One region of the Leisingera sp. UBA4491 genome, then DNA from elsewhere that is predicted to be linked to it. Evidence: riboswitches for the same ligand, from Rfam matches in the RefSeq annotation. Region 1 holds a riboswitch; the other holds the start of a gene.
What was found. A riboswitch is a leader RNA that binds a small molecule or an ion and turns the genes downstream of it on or off. The one in region 1 is predicted to bind cobalamin.

Region 1 (7,324 bases):
TTCGTGCTGTCAGCCCGCTTATCAAGAGAAACAATCAGGCAAGACAAGGCGCTCCGTCCACCCCATGGCGAAAATCGCATATATCCTGCTCTGCCACAAAGACCCCGAAGCGGTTGTCCAGCAGGCTGAACAGCTGACCGCGGTCGGCGACTACATGGCGATTCACTTTGACGGGCGGGCGGCGGAGGAGGACTACCAGCTGATCCGGACGGAGCTGGACGGCAACCCCAATGTCACCTTCGCCCGGAAGCGGATCAAATGCGGCTGGGGGGAATGGTCGCTGGTGCAGGCAACGCTGCACGCACTGCAAAGCGCGTTGGAGGATTTCCCGCGCGCCACTCATTTCTACATGCTGTCGGGCGATTGCATGGCGGTGAAAACCGCCGAATACGCCCACCGGTTTCTGGATGAGCATGACAGGGATTTCATCGAAAGCTTCGATTTCTTTGAAAGCGACTGGATCAAGACCGGCATGAAGGAGGACCGTCTGATCTACCGGCATTTCTTCAACGAGCGAAAGCACAAGCAGCTGTTCTACTGGAGCCACGGCCTGCAGAAACGGCTGGGGCTGCAACGGGACATCCCTGCCGATATCCAGGTGCAGATCGGCAGCCAGTGGTGGTGCCTGCGGCGGCGCACGGTGGAGTGGATCCTGGGCTTCATCCGCAAGCGCCGCGATGTGATGCGGTTCTTCCGCACCACATGGATCCCGGATGAGACTTTTTTTCAGACCCTGGTGCGCCATCTGATACCGGAATCTGAAATCGACCCCCGCACGCTCACCTTCCTGATGTTCACCGACTATGGGATGCCGGTGAATTTCTACAATGACCACTATGATTTGCTGCTCAGCCAGGACTTCCTGTTTGCCCGCAAGATCAGCCCGGAGGCGAAGGAGCTGAAACTGCGCCTGGGGCGGCTTTACGCGGCGCAAGGCGTCAGTTTTCAGATCTCCAACGAGGGGCGCAGCCTTTACAGGTTCCTGGCCCAGCGCGGCCGCACCGGGCGCCGCTTTGCGCCGCGGTTCTGGGAGACCGAGAGCAGCTTGGGGCGCCAGCGCGAGCTGCTGGTCGTGGTCTGCAAGAAGTGGCATGTGGCCAAACGGCTGCTGGAGCAGATCCGCCAGGCCACCAGCATTCCCGCCGTCGAGTATCTGTTCGATGAGGAAGACACCGCCCTGCCCGACCTTGGCGGCATCCAGGCCGCGCTGATGAAGCGCACCCGCCACCGCCGGGCACTGCTGCGGATGCTGTTCGAATACTACGAGACGGACCAGCTGATTATCTGTCTGGATCCCGCCGCCATCGACCTGATGAATGACTTCCACTCGGACCGCTCCTCGACCCGGTTCCTGCACATCGACTGCGCGTTCAGCGATGACTACCTGGCCGGCCATGCCCAGCGGACCGGCCTGGCGGGCGCGCGCACGCCGCAGCTGACGCTGGAGCGGCTGCTGCCGACGATCCGCAACGATATCCTGCATGAAGGCGACCGCATCCGCGATGCCGGCTACAGTCGGCTGTACAACCTGCGCGAGGGCGCCAGCACGGAGGAAAACGCAGGCCAGCTGAGCGGTTTCCTGAACCTGCCCCGGGACAAGGCGATGGAGATTGCCGCAAGCAAGTCTCTGTTTGCCGACTGAGCCGGGCGCCGCGCCTGCAGCGGCACAGGTTGACAAGCCGGCCCCGGTGGCCTCGGCATGGGCGGATGAAGCGGCCCCGCCCGGGGCCTGCGTGCGCCCGCCTGCCGCCGGAGCGGAACCGGACCAGCAAGAGGGGTAAGGGATGGCAGACCCGGCAGAACGCAAGGCCGTCTTCTTGACCGGCAGCCTGATGCGGCATGTCACCCGCATGTCGCTGACGGCAAGCATCGGCCTGATGGCGATGTTCGCGGTGGATTTTGTCGATATGGCGTTCATCGCCATGCTGGGCAATGACGCGCTGGCAGCTGCGGTGGGCTATGCGGGCACCCTGCTGTTCTTCACCAACTCGATCAATATCGGCCTGTCGATTGCCGCAGGCTCGCTAACCGCGCGGGAACTGGGCGCGGGCCGACCGGATCTGGCCCGGCATTACGCCACCAGCGTCGCCGCCATCGGCGTGCTGACCGGGCTGGTGATGCCGATCCTTGTGCTGGCCTGGCTGGAGCAGATCCTGACCCTGCTTGGCGCCCAGGGCGAGGTGCTGCGCCTGGCGATGCGCTATGTCTGGATCATCCTGCCGACGATGTGGGTGATGGCGCTGGCGATGACCGGCATGGCGGTGCTGCGTGCCCATGGCGATGCGCGCCGCTCGATGGTGGCGACGCTTTACGGCGGCGGGCTGAATGCGGTGCTGGATCCACTGCTGATCTTTGGCCTGGGGCTGGGGCTGGACGGGGCGGCCATTGCCTCGGTGCTGGCCCGGGCCTGTATGCTGGCGGCGGCTTTCTGGCCAGCGATCCGGGTGCACCGGGGGTTCATGCGGCCTGGCTTCGGGCAGATTGCCGGCGACCTGCGCACGATCCGCTCGATTGCGGTGCCGGCGGTGCTGACCAATATCGCCACCCCGGTCGGCAACGCCATCGTGCTGCGCGAAATTGCCCAGTTCGGCACCGAGGCCGTCGCCGGCATGGCGGTGATCGGCCGCCTGATGCCGGTGGCGTTTTCGGTGATCTTTGCGCTGTCGGGCGCCATCGGCCCCATCATCGGCCAGAACTTCGGCGCAGGCCAATTTGCCCGCGTCCGCCAGGCCTTTGCGGCCGGCATCACCTTTACCGCAGTCTATGTGCTGCTGATGGCGGCGGTGCTGTTTGCGCTCAGGGCGCCGATTGCCGACCTGTTCTCGGCCACCGGAGAGACCCGCAGGCTGATATACCTGTTCTGCGGGCCGCTGGCGCTGGCCTATTTCTTCAACGGGGCGATCTTTGTCGAGAATGCCAGTTTCAACAACCTGGGACGCCCGGTCTACTCCACCTGGATCAACTGGGGCCGCCACACCCTGGGCACCTGGCCGCTGGCGGTGCTGGGCGGCTACCTGGCCGGTGCGCCGGGAGTATTGGCAGGCCAGGCCGCCGGCGGGATGATCTTTGCCGGGCTTGGCGCGCTGCTGGTGCACCGGGTGCTGCGGGGCCTCACCCGGCCTGCCCAGGTCGATGCCTTTGCGCCGCAAAACCGGCTGCATGCCCTGCTGGGCCGCCGCGGCTGGTGACGCCCTGCGGCACTGGACGCTTGATCCGGGGCCGAGCCACGGAAAAGGGCGCCCACCGGATCCGGCGCGCGCCCCTGGGCCTTCAGATCTCGACCTCAACCCGGCCGATCGGGTTGGAGCAGCAAGCCAGGATATACCCTGCCTCCACATCCTCCTCCGAGATGCCGCCGTTGTGGACCATATGCACGTCGCCCGCGGTCTTCTTGACTTTGCAGGTGCCGCAGATGCCGAAGGTGCAGCCCGACGGGATATTCAGGCCCGACGCCTTGGCCACCGCCAGCACCGTATCGGTCTCGGTGCAGGTGGCGGTGACGCCCGACGCGGCAAAGGTGATCTCTGCCGCCGCGGTCTCTTCCGGCACCACATCGTCCAGCTCCGGCACATCGGCTTCGGTCTCCACCGGCGCGCCAAAGCTTTCCTGATTGTAGTTCTCCATGTCGAAGCCCAGGCCGTTCAGCATGTCGCGCACCGCCTGCATGAACGGATCCGGCCCGCAGCAGTAGACCTCGCGCTCCAGGTAGTCGCCGGCAATCAGGCCCAGCATGATTTGATTCAGCTGCCCGCGGTAGCCGGTCCAGACCTGATAGGGGTCGTCCTCCTCGACCACGAAATGCAGCTTGATCCCCGGCACCCGCGCCGCCATGCCCTCCAGCTGGCGCCGCGCGATGATCTCGCTGGGGCGCTTGGCGCAGTTGATGAAGCTGACATCGGGCGACTGGCCGCGGTCAAACAGGTACTGGGTCATCGACAGGCTGGGCGTGATGCCGGAACCCGCCGAGATGAACAGGAACTTGCCGTTCGGGCGCTTCGGCAGAGTGAACAGGCCCGCCGGACCGGAGGCCTTGAGGAACATGCCCGGGCTCAGGTTGTCCAGCATCCAGCGGGTGCCGATGCTGTCGGCCTGCGCCTTTACCGTGACCGAGATCGACAGCGGCCTCGAGGGCGAGGAGCTGATGGTGTAGGTGCGCCAGACGGTGCCGCCCGGCACCGGAAGCTCCAGCGTCAGGAACTGGCCCGGCTGATACTTGAACCACGCGCCGGACGGCGCGCGGAAGCTGAAGGTGGCGGTGTTCGGCGCTTCCGGCACGACAGAGACGCATTCCAGCATCTCGTCGTCCTTCCACGCCAGGGTTTCGTCCAGCGTCTCGAAATTGGCCTGCAGTCCCATGCCGTTACTCCGCCGCGATCAAGTTGCGGCCGGTCAGCGCACGGGTCAGGTGCTCGGCATACCAGTTGGAGAACTGGATCACACCGCTTTCCTGCACCTCCGAATAGGGGCCGGGCTCATAAGCGGGCGAGTTGATGCCGCGCTGGTTGTCCTCCACCACGATGCGGTCCTCGTCGTTGGTGGCAACCCACACTTCGGTCAGCCGCTTCAGGTCATAGTCCTGGCCTTCGACGGCATCCTTGTGCACCAGCCATTTGGTGGTGACTTCGGTCTCGGTCGGGCTGATCGGGGTGACGCGGAACACGATGGAATGATCCGGCAGGAAGTGGTTCCAGGTGGTAGGATAGTGGAATTCCAGGAGCGTCCCCGCATCGGCAAACGGCACCCGGCCCAGCTTCTTGGCCACAGCCGCCTTGCCGTCCATGGTATAGCTCTCGGCGCCCTCGTTCAGCGGCATCCGCGCTACCCGGTATTGGCCGCGCGCGTCGATCTGGAACTGGGCCGGAATACCCGCCGCCTCGATCCGGTCGAAATGCTTCTGAAGGTGCGGCGGGGTCTCGCCGCCCTCAACACCGGTCACCGAGGGATCTTCGGGGAAGGTCCGGCACAGCGACGGGTGGTTGCCGCCGCAGTGATAGCACTCGCGGTTGTTCTCCCAGACCAGCTTCCAGTTGCCGTTCTCGATGATCGAGCTTTCATAGGCAACCTTGGCGTTGGCCAGGTCATGCGGCTCCAGATAGGGACGCGCTACAGCGGCGAAAGCATCGAAGTCCGGCGCCTCATCCGCCAGGCAGATGTAGATCAGGCCCGCCAGGTCGCGGCAATGCACCGGCTTCAGCCCGTGCTTGGACGCGTCGAAATCCGGCCCCATGTCGCGCGCCCACAAGAGCGAACCGTCCAGTTCATAGGTCCACTGGTGGTAGGGGCAGACCAGCTTGGGCGAATTGCCCTTCTTGGCCTTGCACACAACCGAGCCGCGGTGGCGGCAGGCGTTGTGGAAGGCCCGCACCTCGCCATCGGTGCCGCGCACGATGATGACATTGTAGGCGCCGACTTGATGGGTCACGAAATTGCCGGCCTTGGGGATCTCGCAGGCGGGAATGGCAAACAGCCACTCGCGGTAGAAGATCTGGCGCATGTCCAGATCCAGCACGCCCGGATCGGTATAGAATGCCTGCTCCAGGGAATAGTTTTTCTGACGGGCCACCAGTCTGGCCAGGATCTCGCTGTCGTGAAGCATCTGCTTCTCTCCTTTGCCGCATCCCCGCGGCAGGTTGGCTTGGCTGCAGGCATGAGGAGAGAGATCACAGGCCACGCGCCCGCAACCGCCCCGCCGCCGCCCGCGGTTGACGTTTTCGTGGCAAGGCTGGTTTCCGGACTGTCCCGGGGCCATTCGGCGGCGGGGCCTGGCACCTTCCCGAAGCGCATGCTTCAGTGGTCTTTGCCATGCCTTGCCCGGGGTCACCGTTGCGGGGGCAGTGCCGGAGTTTCACCAGCTTCCCAATTCTCCGCCCCAGGGGGCGGCACCTTGCTGAGGCGCAAATTGCCCTAAACGCGGCCGTTGCGCGGAGACAAATCCGACCCGCCGAAACCGGAAAAAGACATGCATGTTTGCCGTGCCCGGCGGGACAGGAATGTATAGAAACTCAAACCGGCACTCGCCAGCCCGTTTGCGGCAAGCGCTTATCTTTCATGCGGTTAGGCGCTGCCTGCCGCACCGAGCCGATTCGCAGCCAGCATTCCCGGTACCGGCCTCTTGGAAAGCGGGATGCATTAAACTATATATCGTATAGTTTAATGAAACACAGGAGCAGCCGATGACCACCGGCCACGTCTTTATCGCCACCAGCCTCGACGGTTTCGTGGCCCGCAAGGACCATTCTCTGGACTGGCTGTCCAAGCAGCCCGCCGCCGAAGACTGCGATGGCGGATTTGCCGCGTTCATGGACGGCGTCGACGGGCTGGTCATGGGAACAGGATCCTTCCGCACCCTCCTCGGCTTCGGCCAATGGCCCTACAGCAAACCGGTTGTGGTCCTCAGCAGCAGCCTGACCGGGCAGGACATTCCCGAGGAGCTGAAGGACAAGGTGCGTCTCAGCACCGCCGCGCCCGCAGACCTCATGCAGGACCTGCAAGAAGAAGGCTGGACCCGCGCCTATATCGACGGCGGCCGGCTGGTGCAGTCCTTCCTGCGCCAGGGGCTGATCGCCGATCTGACCATCACAACGATCCCGATCCTGATCGGCAGCGGCATCCCCCTGTTTGGCAGCTTGGACCGCGACATCGACCTCAAGGTGGCAAGCTCCCGGATCCTGCCCGCCGGCATGGTGCAGACCACGTTCCGGGTGATCTGACCGATGCCCCCGCGGATGGGACGCCCGCCCAAGGGCAGCCGGACCCTCAGCAAGGACGATGTGCTGAGGCAGGCCCTGCAGCTGCTCGACACGGGCGGCAGCAAGGCCCTGACCTTCAAGGCGCTGGCCGAGGCGCTTGGCGTCACCCCGATGGCCGTTGCCCATCACGCCGGCACAAGGGACGAGATGATCGCCAGCCTCGTCGCAACTGCGTTTGAAGGGTCAGACACCCCGTCAATGGCAGCAACGCCCAAGCTGCGGTTGCGGGACCTGATGACCCGCTATTGCGCCCAGGTGACCCGGCACCCGGAACTCGCGAAATGCATCCTGGAAAACCCGTCCCTGATCGGCCCCTCCCTGACCGGATTGACGCAGCTTATCGAGGCAGAAATCGCCGCCGCAGGCGTGACCGGAGCGGACGCCCGCACCCTGCTTTGCCTCATCGTGGATTACACGCACGGTTTCGCCTTTGCAGCCGCCGCGGCACCGGGAGCGGCGCTGAAGATTGACGATTTCACCCCCGCACTGGACTGGGTGCTCGACCGTATCGAATGAAAATACGCGGGCCAATCATGGCCCGCGCATCCGCTTTCGCCTTGCAGAGCCGCCCGAAC
Region 2 (7,324 bases), on a different contig from region 1:
AAGCAGGCATCAAGGTGCTGGGCTCCCTGCCCCGGCGCGGCGATCTGGCGCTGCCGGAGCGGCATCTTGGCCTGATCCAGGCGGTGGAACATCCCGATCTGGAAGCCGCCATCGCTGGCTATGCGGCCTTTCTGCGCGAGAATGTCGATCTCGACGCGATCAAGGCAGCAGCCCTGGCGGGTCCCGCACCCGCGCAGGCCAGTCTGCCGGAACCGCCCGCCCAGCGCATTGCGCTGGCCCGCGATGCGGCGTTTTCCTTCACCTACCCGCATCTTCTGGAAGGCTGGCGCGCGGCGGGGGCAGAGATCCTGCCGTTCTCGCCCCTGGCGGATGAGGCCCCTGCGGCGGATGCCGATCTGGTCTGGCTGCCCGGCGGCTATCCGGAACTGCACGGGCCGGCGCTGGCGGCGGCGGAGACCTTCCGCGCGGGCGTGCGCAAACACGCCGAGACCAAACCGGTGCATGGCGAATGCGGCGGCTACATGGCCTTGGGCGAGGCGCTGATCGACAAGGCAGGCAACCGCCACCGGATGCTGGGCCTCTTGGGTCTTGTGACCTCCTATGAGAAGCGCAAGTTCCACCTCGGCTACCGCCGCGCCATTCTGCAGGCGGGGATGCCGGGCTTTGGCGCAGGCACCGCCCTGCGCGGCCATGAATTCCATTACTCCACCATTCTGGAAGAACCCGACGCGCCCTTGGCGCAGGTCATGGATGCCGACGGCGGCCCGGTGCCCGAGACAGGCTCGATCAAGGGCAACGTCACCGGCACCTTCTTCCACCTGATCACGGGAGAGCGCGCATGAGCGGGTTTGTCTCCTTTGTGTCCTCCGGCCCCGGCGACCCGGAGCTGCTGACCGTCAAGGCGGTGAAGCGGCTGCAGGCGGCGGATGCGATCCTGTTCGACGACCTGTCGTCGGGGCCGATCCTGAGCCATGCCCGCGCCGACGCCGATCTGGTGGGCGTCGGCAAGCGGGCCGGCCGCCCCTCGCCCAAGCAGGACCATGTGAGCCAGCTTTTGGTCGATTACGCCCAGAGCGGCCTTAACGTGGTGCGGCTGAAATCCGGCGATTCCGGTGTCTTCGGACGGCTGGAGGAAGAGATCACCGCCCTGCGTGCGGCCGGCATCGGGTTCGAGATCGTGCCGGGCGTTACCGCGGCCTCGGCGGCGGCGGCGGCGGCGAACATTCCGCTGACCCGGCGGCTGACCGCGCGGCGGCTTCAGTTCATCACCGGCCATGACGTGACCGGCGGGCTGCCCGATGACCTCAACATGGCGGCGCTGGCCGACCCGCACGCCACCACCGTGGTTTACATGGGCAAAAGCACCTTTGCCGCGCTGGCGGAGAAGCTGATGGAGGCGGGACTGCCCGCGGACACCCACGCGCTGGTGGCGCTGGGGGTCTCCACGCCGGAGCAGAAACTGTTTTGCCACAATGTAGGCGAACTGCCCGCGGTGCTGCGCGCGATGGAGACCAAGGCGCCGGTGCTGATCCTCTACGGGCCGCTGGCCGACCAGGAACTGCCCGGCGCATGAGCCTGCCCACCCTCACCCTGTGCCGCACTTGCCGCGACGCGGACCCTGCCCTGTTCGGGCAGCTCGCCGCGGCGCTGGAAGCGGCCGGGGTGAAGGTGCGGCTGCAGCAGGCGGACTGCATGTCCGGCTGCCAAAGGCCGCAGACTCTGGCGGTGCGGCAATGCGGCAAGACCGCCTATCTGTTCGGGGAAATCACCGCCGGGGATCTGCCGGACATCCTCACCTTCCTGCGGATGTACGGCGACAGTCTGGATGGCAATTTTGCCGATGCCCGGCCGCTGGGCCAGCTGCGCTTCAAGGCGATTGCCCGCATCCCGGCTGATCTCGGCTGATCCGCCCGCGGCGGGCAGCGGCACATTCTTTTCCCGCGCCCTGGTGCGCCTTCCCTCAACCAGGAATCCTGTGCCCCGTGACGCGGAAGCACTCCGGATTGGCGGTTTCGTCCTTGACCAGACTCAGCCGCGCGGGGCATTACCAACGGATACGGTGTCTGATGGTGCCTAAGCACTGGGACTGAAACGGGAATGAGGACGGTGGACCAAATCGCGGCACCGAAGCCTCAACCGCCCCCGCGACTGTGAGCGGCGAGCGGCCTGCCATTACCACTGGCGCAAGCCGGGAAGGAGGCAGGCAGCAGCGACCCGCGAGTCAGGAGACCGGCCGTATGGGAACGCAACTTATACCGTCGGGTGTGACGGTGAGGAGGACAAGAAATGACGACCAAGACGCTTAAGGCTTCTGCCGCTGGCACCAGTGTAATTCCGGCTCTGTTTGCCGTGGTTCTGGGGCTGGGGATCATCACGCTGACCGGCCATGTTCAGGCATCCGCCCTGCATGACGCCGCGCATGACGTGCGCCACGCAACCGGCTTCCCCTGCCACTAAGGCCATGTTCAGTCGCATTCTGACCAGCGGCCTGTTCGCTGGTGCTGCAGCAGGGCTGATTACCGCCCTGCTGCAGCTGTATTTCGTGCAGCCCGTGCTGCTCCACGCCGAACTCTATGAGGGCGGCGAGCTGGTGCATTTCGGCGCTGACCCCGTAACCGCGCATCCCGACCTGCCCGGCCTGTTCGCCGAGCCTGTGCGCGATGGCCTCAGCATCGTCTTCACCATGCTGACCTACACCGGTTATGCGCTGGTGATGGCGGCGCTGATGTCCGTGGCCGAGCGCCAGGGCCATGAGATCAGCGCGCGCACCGGCCTCTTGTGGGGTCTCGCGGGCTTCATCACCTTCCACTTTGCGCCCGGCCTGTCGCTGGCGCCGGAAGTGCCGGGTGTCGCTGCCGCTGACGTCGGTGCGCGCCAGATCTGGTGGACGATCACCGTCGCCGCCGCCGGCGTGGCCATGTGGCTGATCGCCTTCGGCGGAAACCTGGTGAGCTACCTGATCGCGGCCCTCTTGCTGATGGCCCCGCATATCATCGGCGCGCCCGAGCCCGAGAGCTTCTCCGGCCCGGTTCCGACCGAGATCGGCGCACTGTTTGCCGCCCGCGCCTTTGGCGTCGGCATGGCCGCCTGGGTGCTGCTGGGAAGCTTTGCCGGATACTTCTGGCAGGCAGAAGGCAAACGCGCAGAAGCTGCCGCCTGATCCTAGCCTGACATGATCCCCGCCGGTCCCAACCGGCGGGGACTTTCATTTCCAAGGATTCCGATATGTCCCGCTCTCTCGCTCTTTTCGCCATCGGCCTGGTGTTCGGCGGCGGCGCCGGTTTTGTGATCGCCGCCGGCAATGGCGTGACCTTTGACGGCCATGACCACGGCGACCCGGCGCACCACGGCGGCACTTCTGCCGGAATGGCGGCGCATGACCATTCCCAATCGGTCAGCCTGCCCGCAGGCCCGGATGCCCCCAGCGTTGCCATCCAGCTGCACAAGGACCCGATGACCGGCTGGAACCTGCAGGTGATCCCGCAGAACTTCCGCTTTGCGCCCGAGAACGCCTCCGCCGCGGACGCGGACGGCGAAGGCCATGCGCATGTCTATGTGAACGGCGAAAAACTCGCCCGGCTTTATGCCGGCTGGATGCATCTGCCCGCCCTGCCCGGCGGAGCCGAGGTCACGGTCTCGCTCAACACCAACAGCCACAGCCAGCTGGTGGTCGACGGCCAGCCGGTGGCGGCCACGCTGACCGTGCCGGCAGGCGGCGAAGGCTCCTGACCGCCATTCCAGGCTTGCAACACCAACGGCGCGGCTCCATAGGGGGCCGTGTTTTCACGTGAAAGGCCCCGTCATGATTGAGCTTTCCCTGATTGGCATCGGCACCGGCAACCCGCAGCACATCACGCTGCAGGCGATTGAGGCGCTGAACGCGCAGGATCTGATCCTGATCCCCAACAAGGGCGCGGGCAAGGACGACCTGGCCGGGCTCAGGCGCGAGATCTGCAACCGCGCGATCAAGGGCGATGGCCCCAAGATCGTGGAGTTTGTCCTGCCGGTGCGCGACGAGGCCACCAAAAGCTACCGCAAGCGGGTGGACGACTGGCACGACGCCATCGCACAGATCTGGTGGCAGACCATCACCGCCAACCTGCCCGACGGCGGCAAGGCCGGGTTTCTGGTCTGGGGCGATCCGTCGCTATACGACAGCACCATGCGGATTGCCGAGCGGCTGAAGAAGCTGGCAGAGATCAAGCTGACGGTGATCCCGGGCATCACCTCGATCCAGGCGCTGACCGCGGCGCATGCCATCCCGGTCAATGAGATCGGCGCGCCCTTCACCATCACGACAGGCCGCCAGCTGCGCGAAAACGGCTGGCCGGACAGCGCGGATACGCTGGTGATCATGCTGGACGGCGAGTGTTCCTTTCAGGCCATTGGCCCGCAGGGGGTAGAGATCTTCTGGACCGCCTATGCCGGGATGGAGAACCAGATTTCCGTCGCCGGGCCGCTGGCGGAGGTCTCGGACAAGATCATTGCAACCCGCGCCAAGGCGCGTGCAGAGCATGGCTGGATCATGGATATCTACCTGCTGCGCAAGGGCTGAGTCCGGCGGCGCACCTGCTGGCGTCTGATGGGCAAGGCTGCTGGGCTGAGTGGCGGGGAGACAGGGATTCGAACCCTGGGAACGCTCTCACGTTCAACGGTTTTCAAGACCGCCGCATTCGACCACTCTGCCACCTCCCCGGTCCGTCAGCGGTTTAGGATGCAACGCTGGGCGAGGCAAGCGGAAATCCGTGCCGCAAGAGAAAACTGCAGCCCCCCGCCGGCCGCGCGGATTTATGCCGTCCTCGCGGGTTTCCCTTGTGCCGCTGCCTGTCAGGGTTTTCATGGCCGGATGTGCAGGCTATCATGCGCCAACCAAGAAGACCGGGCATTCCGGCGGGGGCGCAGAAGCGCCGCGGGCACAGGCAAGGATGAGAGCATGAAAGACACCATGTCGAAAGCAATGACGGCCCCGCGCGCCGCCGCGGCGGCCGTGGGCCTGCTGCTGCTGGCAGGCTGCGAGGACGGGCCGAAACTGGGCTTTCTGCAACCCAAACCCAAGGCCGAAGGCGCCGTCCAGGCCTCCAGCAGCACCAAGCTGGTGGAGCGCGACGTGGAAGCGCCCGAGGTGTTTCAGGTGACTGAAGCGGGCCTGTGGGACGGCCGCCCCTCGATCGGCGGCGTCTGGGTGGCGCATCCCGATACCAAGGATCCGGAGCGGGTGATCATCCGCAACAATGCCAACGGCCAGTTCGTGATCGGCGCGCTGTTCCGGCGCGAGCGGGAAATCCCGGGGCCGCGGCTTCAGGTCTCTTCCGATGCGGCGGCGGCCCTGGGCATGCTGGCCGGGGCGCCGGTGGAGCTGAACGTGACCGCCCTGCGGCGCGAGGAAATCGCGCCGGAACCGCAGTTGGAAGAGCAGGCAGGCGATGGCGCCGCGCTGCCGGAGGCCGCGGATGTGAATGAGGCCGCGCTGGCGGGCAGCGCGATCACCGAAACCCAGCTGGACCCGATCACCGGCGCGGCTGCCGCAATTGACGCCTCCGCCCCGGCGCAGGCCGTGCCTGCCACGGCCGAGCCTGCCGCGGCCCCTGCCCCCAAGCCGCAGAAATCGGCGCTGAACAAACCCTTTATCCAAATCGGCATTTTCAGCGTCGAGGCGAACGCCAAGCGGACCGCCAACGTGATGCGCAGCGCGGGCATGGTGCCGGTGGTGCGGGAACAATCCTCCAGCGGCAAGACGTTCTGGCGCGTGCTGGTCGGCCCGGCACAGAACAAAACCGAACGCAGCCAGCTGCTGAAAAGCGTAAAGGAAACCGGATTTGCGGATGCCTATGCTGTCACTAATTGAACGAAACACCATTTACTTGCGCCACGCTCTGAAATCTTCGCTGCGGCTGGCGCTGGCGGCGGGCCTTGCGCTCAGCCTGCCAGCGCTGCCGGCTGCGGCCTTTGATACCAGCGCGCGCGCGGCTTATGTGCTGGATGCGGGCACCGACACGGTGCTGTTGTCCAAAAACTCCGATGTGCCGCTGCCGCCGGCCTCCATGTCCAAGCTGATGACGCTCTATGTGGCGTTTGAAGCCCTGCGCGACGGGCGGCTGACGCTGGACGAACGGCTGCCGGTGAGCGAGCACGCGATGAGCTATGGCGGCTCCACCATGTTCCTGGACACCACCGACCGGGTCCGGGTCGAGGACCTGCTGCGCGGCATCATCGTGCTGTCGGGCAATGACGCCTGCGTGGTGATCGCCGAGGCGCTGAGCCCCGATGGCACCGAGGCCGGCTTTGCCCGCTACATGACCAAGCGGGCCGAGGATCTGGGCATGACCGCCTCGACCTTTGCCAATTCCAACGGCTGGCCTGCCGCCGGGCACCGGATGTCGGTGCATGATCTGGCGGTCCTGGCCGAGCGGCTGATCGAGGACTTCCCGGAATACTACCCGCTGTTTGCCGAGACCACGTTTGAATTCGACGGCCGCGCGCCATCCAACATCCGCAACCGCAACCCGCTGCTACGGCTGGGCATCGGTGCCGACGGGCTGAAAACCGGCCACACCGAGGAAGCGGGCTATGGCCTGGTCGGTTCCGCCAAACAGGGCGACCGGCGGGTGATTTTCGTGGTCTCGGGCCTCGACACCGAGCGCGGCCGCGCAGAGGAGGCGGAAGCCATCGTTAACTGGTCGTTTCGCCAATTTACCAAAAAGACCGTCGCCAAGGAGGGTATCGCCATCGCCGAAGCCGAGATTTGGCGGGGGGCCGAGCAATCGGTAGGGCTGGTGCCGGCCAAGGATCTGGAAATCCTGCTGCCGTCGCTGTCGGCCAACACTATCCAGGGCGAAGTCGTCTATAACGGCCCGATCGAGGCACCGGTGAAGAAGGGCCAGCGTCTGGCGGAACTGGTGCTGCAGCCGGAGGAACTGCCGGAGGTGCGGCTGCCGCTGGTGGCGCAAAGCGACGTGCCCGCGGGCGGCTTTGTGGTGCGGGTCAAGACCGCGGCGCAGGTGCTGATCAAACAATTCCTGACCGGTCCCGAGGGGGCACTGTGACGGCGGGCGGCAAGCGCGGGTTGTTCATCACCTTCGAAGGCATCGACGGCTCCGGCAAATCGACGCAATGCCGGCTGCTGGCCGAAGCCCTGCGCGCGGCGGGCCGCGATGTGGTGCTGACGCGGGAGCCTGGCGGCTCCCCCGGCGCGGAGGAGATCCGCAGGCTGGTGCTGGAGGGCGATCCTGACCGCTGGTCGGCGGAAACTGAGCTGTTGCTGTTCATGGCGGCGCGGCGGGACCATCTGGAGCGCACCATCGAACCCGCCCTGGCGGCGGGCAAGGTGGTGATCTGCGACCGTTTTGCCGACAGCACGCGGATG

Region 2: it holds a riboswitch for cobalamin, as region 1 does, so the genes downstream of both, B2P87_RS18945 (CbtB domain-containing protein) here and B2P87_RS09950 (aromatic ring-hydroxylating oxygenase subunit alpha) in region 1, are expected to answer to the same signal.

The regions. Positions count from the first base shown of each region.
Region 1 covers NZ_DGNN01000017.1:145,879-153,202, forward strand. The annotation lists gene B2P87_RS09935 (DUF5928 domain-containing protein) at 65-1,642, shown strand; gene B2P87_RS09940 (MATE family efflux transporter) at 1,785-3,188, shown strand; gene B2P87_RS09945 (hybrid-cluster NAD(P)-dependent oxidoreductase) at 3,271-4,356, opposite strand; gene B2P87_RS09950 (aromatic ring-hydroxylating oxygenase subunit alpha) at 4,361-5,596, opposite strand; cobalamin riboswitch at 5,704-5,902, opposite strand; gene B2P87_RS09955 (dihydrofolate reductase family protein) at 6,174-6,710, shown strand; gene B2P87_RS09960 (TetR/AcrR family transcriptional regulator) at 6,726-7,265, shown strand.
Region 2 covers NZ_DGNN01000030.1:25,903-33,226, forward strand. The annotation lists gene B2P87_RS18930 (cobyrinate a,c-diamide synthase) at 1-803, shown strand, start outside; gene cobA (uroporphyrinogen-III C-methyltransferase) at 800-1,534, shown strand; gene B2P87_RS18940 (DUF1636 family protein) at 1,531-1,866, shown strand; cobalamin riboswitch at 2,002-2,213, shown strand; gene B2P87_RS18945 (CbtB domain-containing protein) at 2,248-2,418, shown strand; gene B2P87_RS18950 (CbtA family protein) at 2,423-3,121, shown strand; gene B2P87_RS18955 (hypothetical protein) at 3,187-3,690, shown strand; gene cobF (precorrin-6A synthase (deacetylating)) at 3,764-4,516, shown strand; tRNA gene B2P87_RS18965 (tRNA-Ser) at 4,567-4,656, opposite strand; gene B2P87_RS18970 (SPOR domain-containing protein) at 4,895-5,806, shown strand; gene B2P87_RS18975 (D-alanyl-D-alanine carboxypeptidase family protein) at 5,790-7,004, shown strand; gene tmk (dTMP kinase) at 7,001-7,324, shown strand, end outside.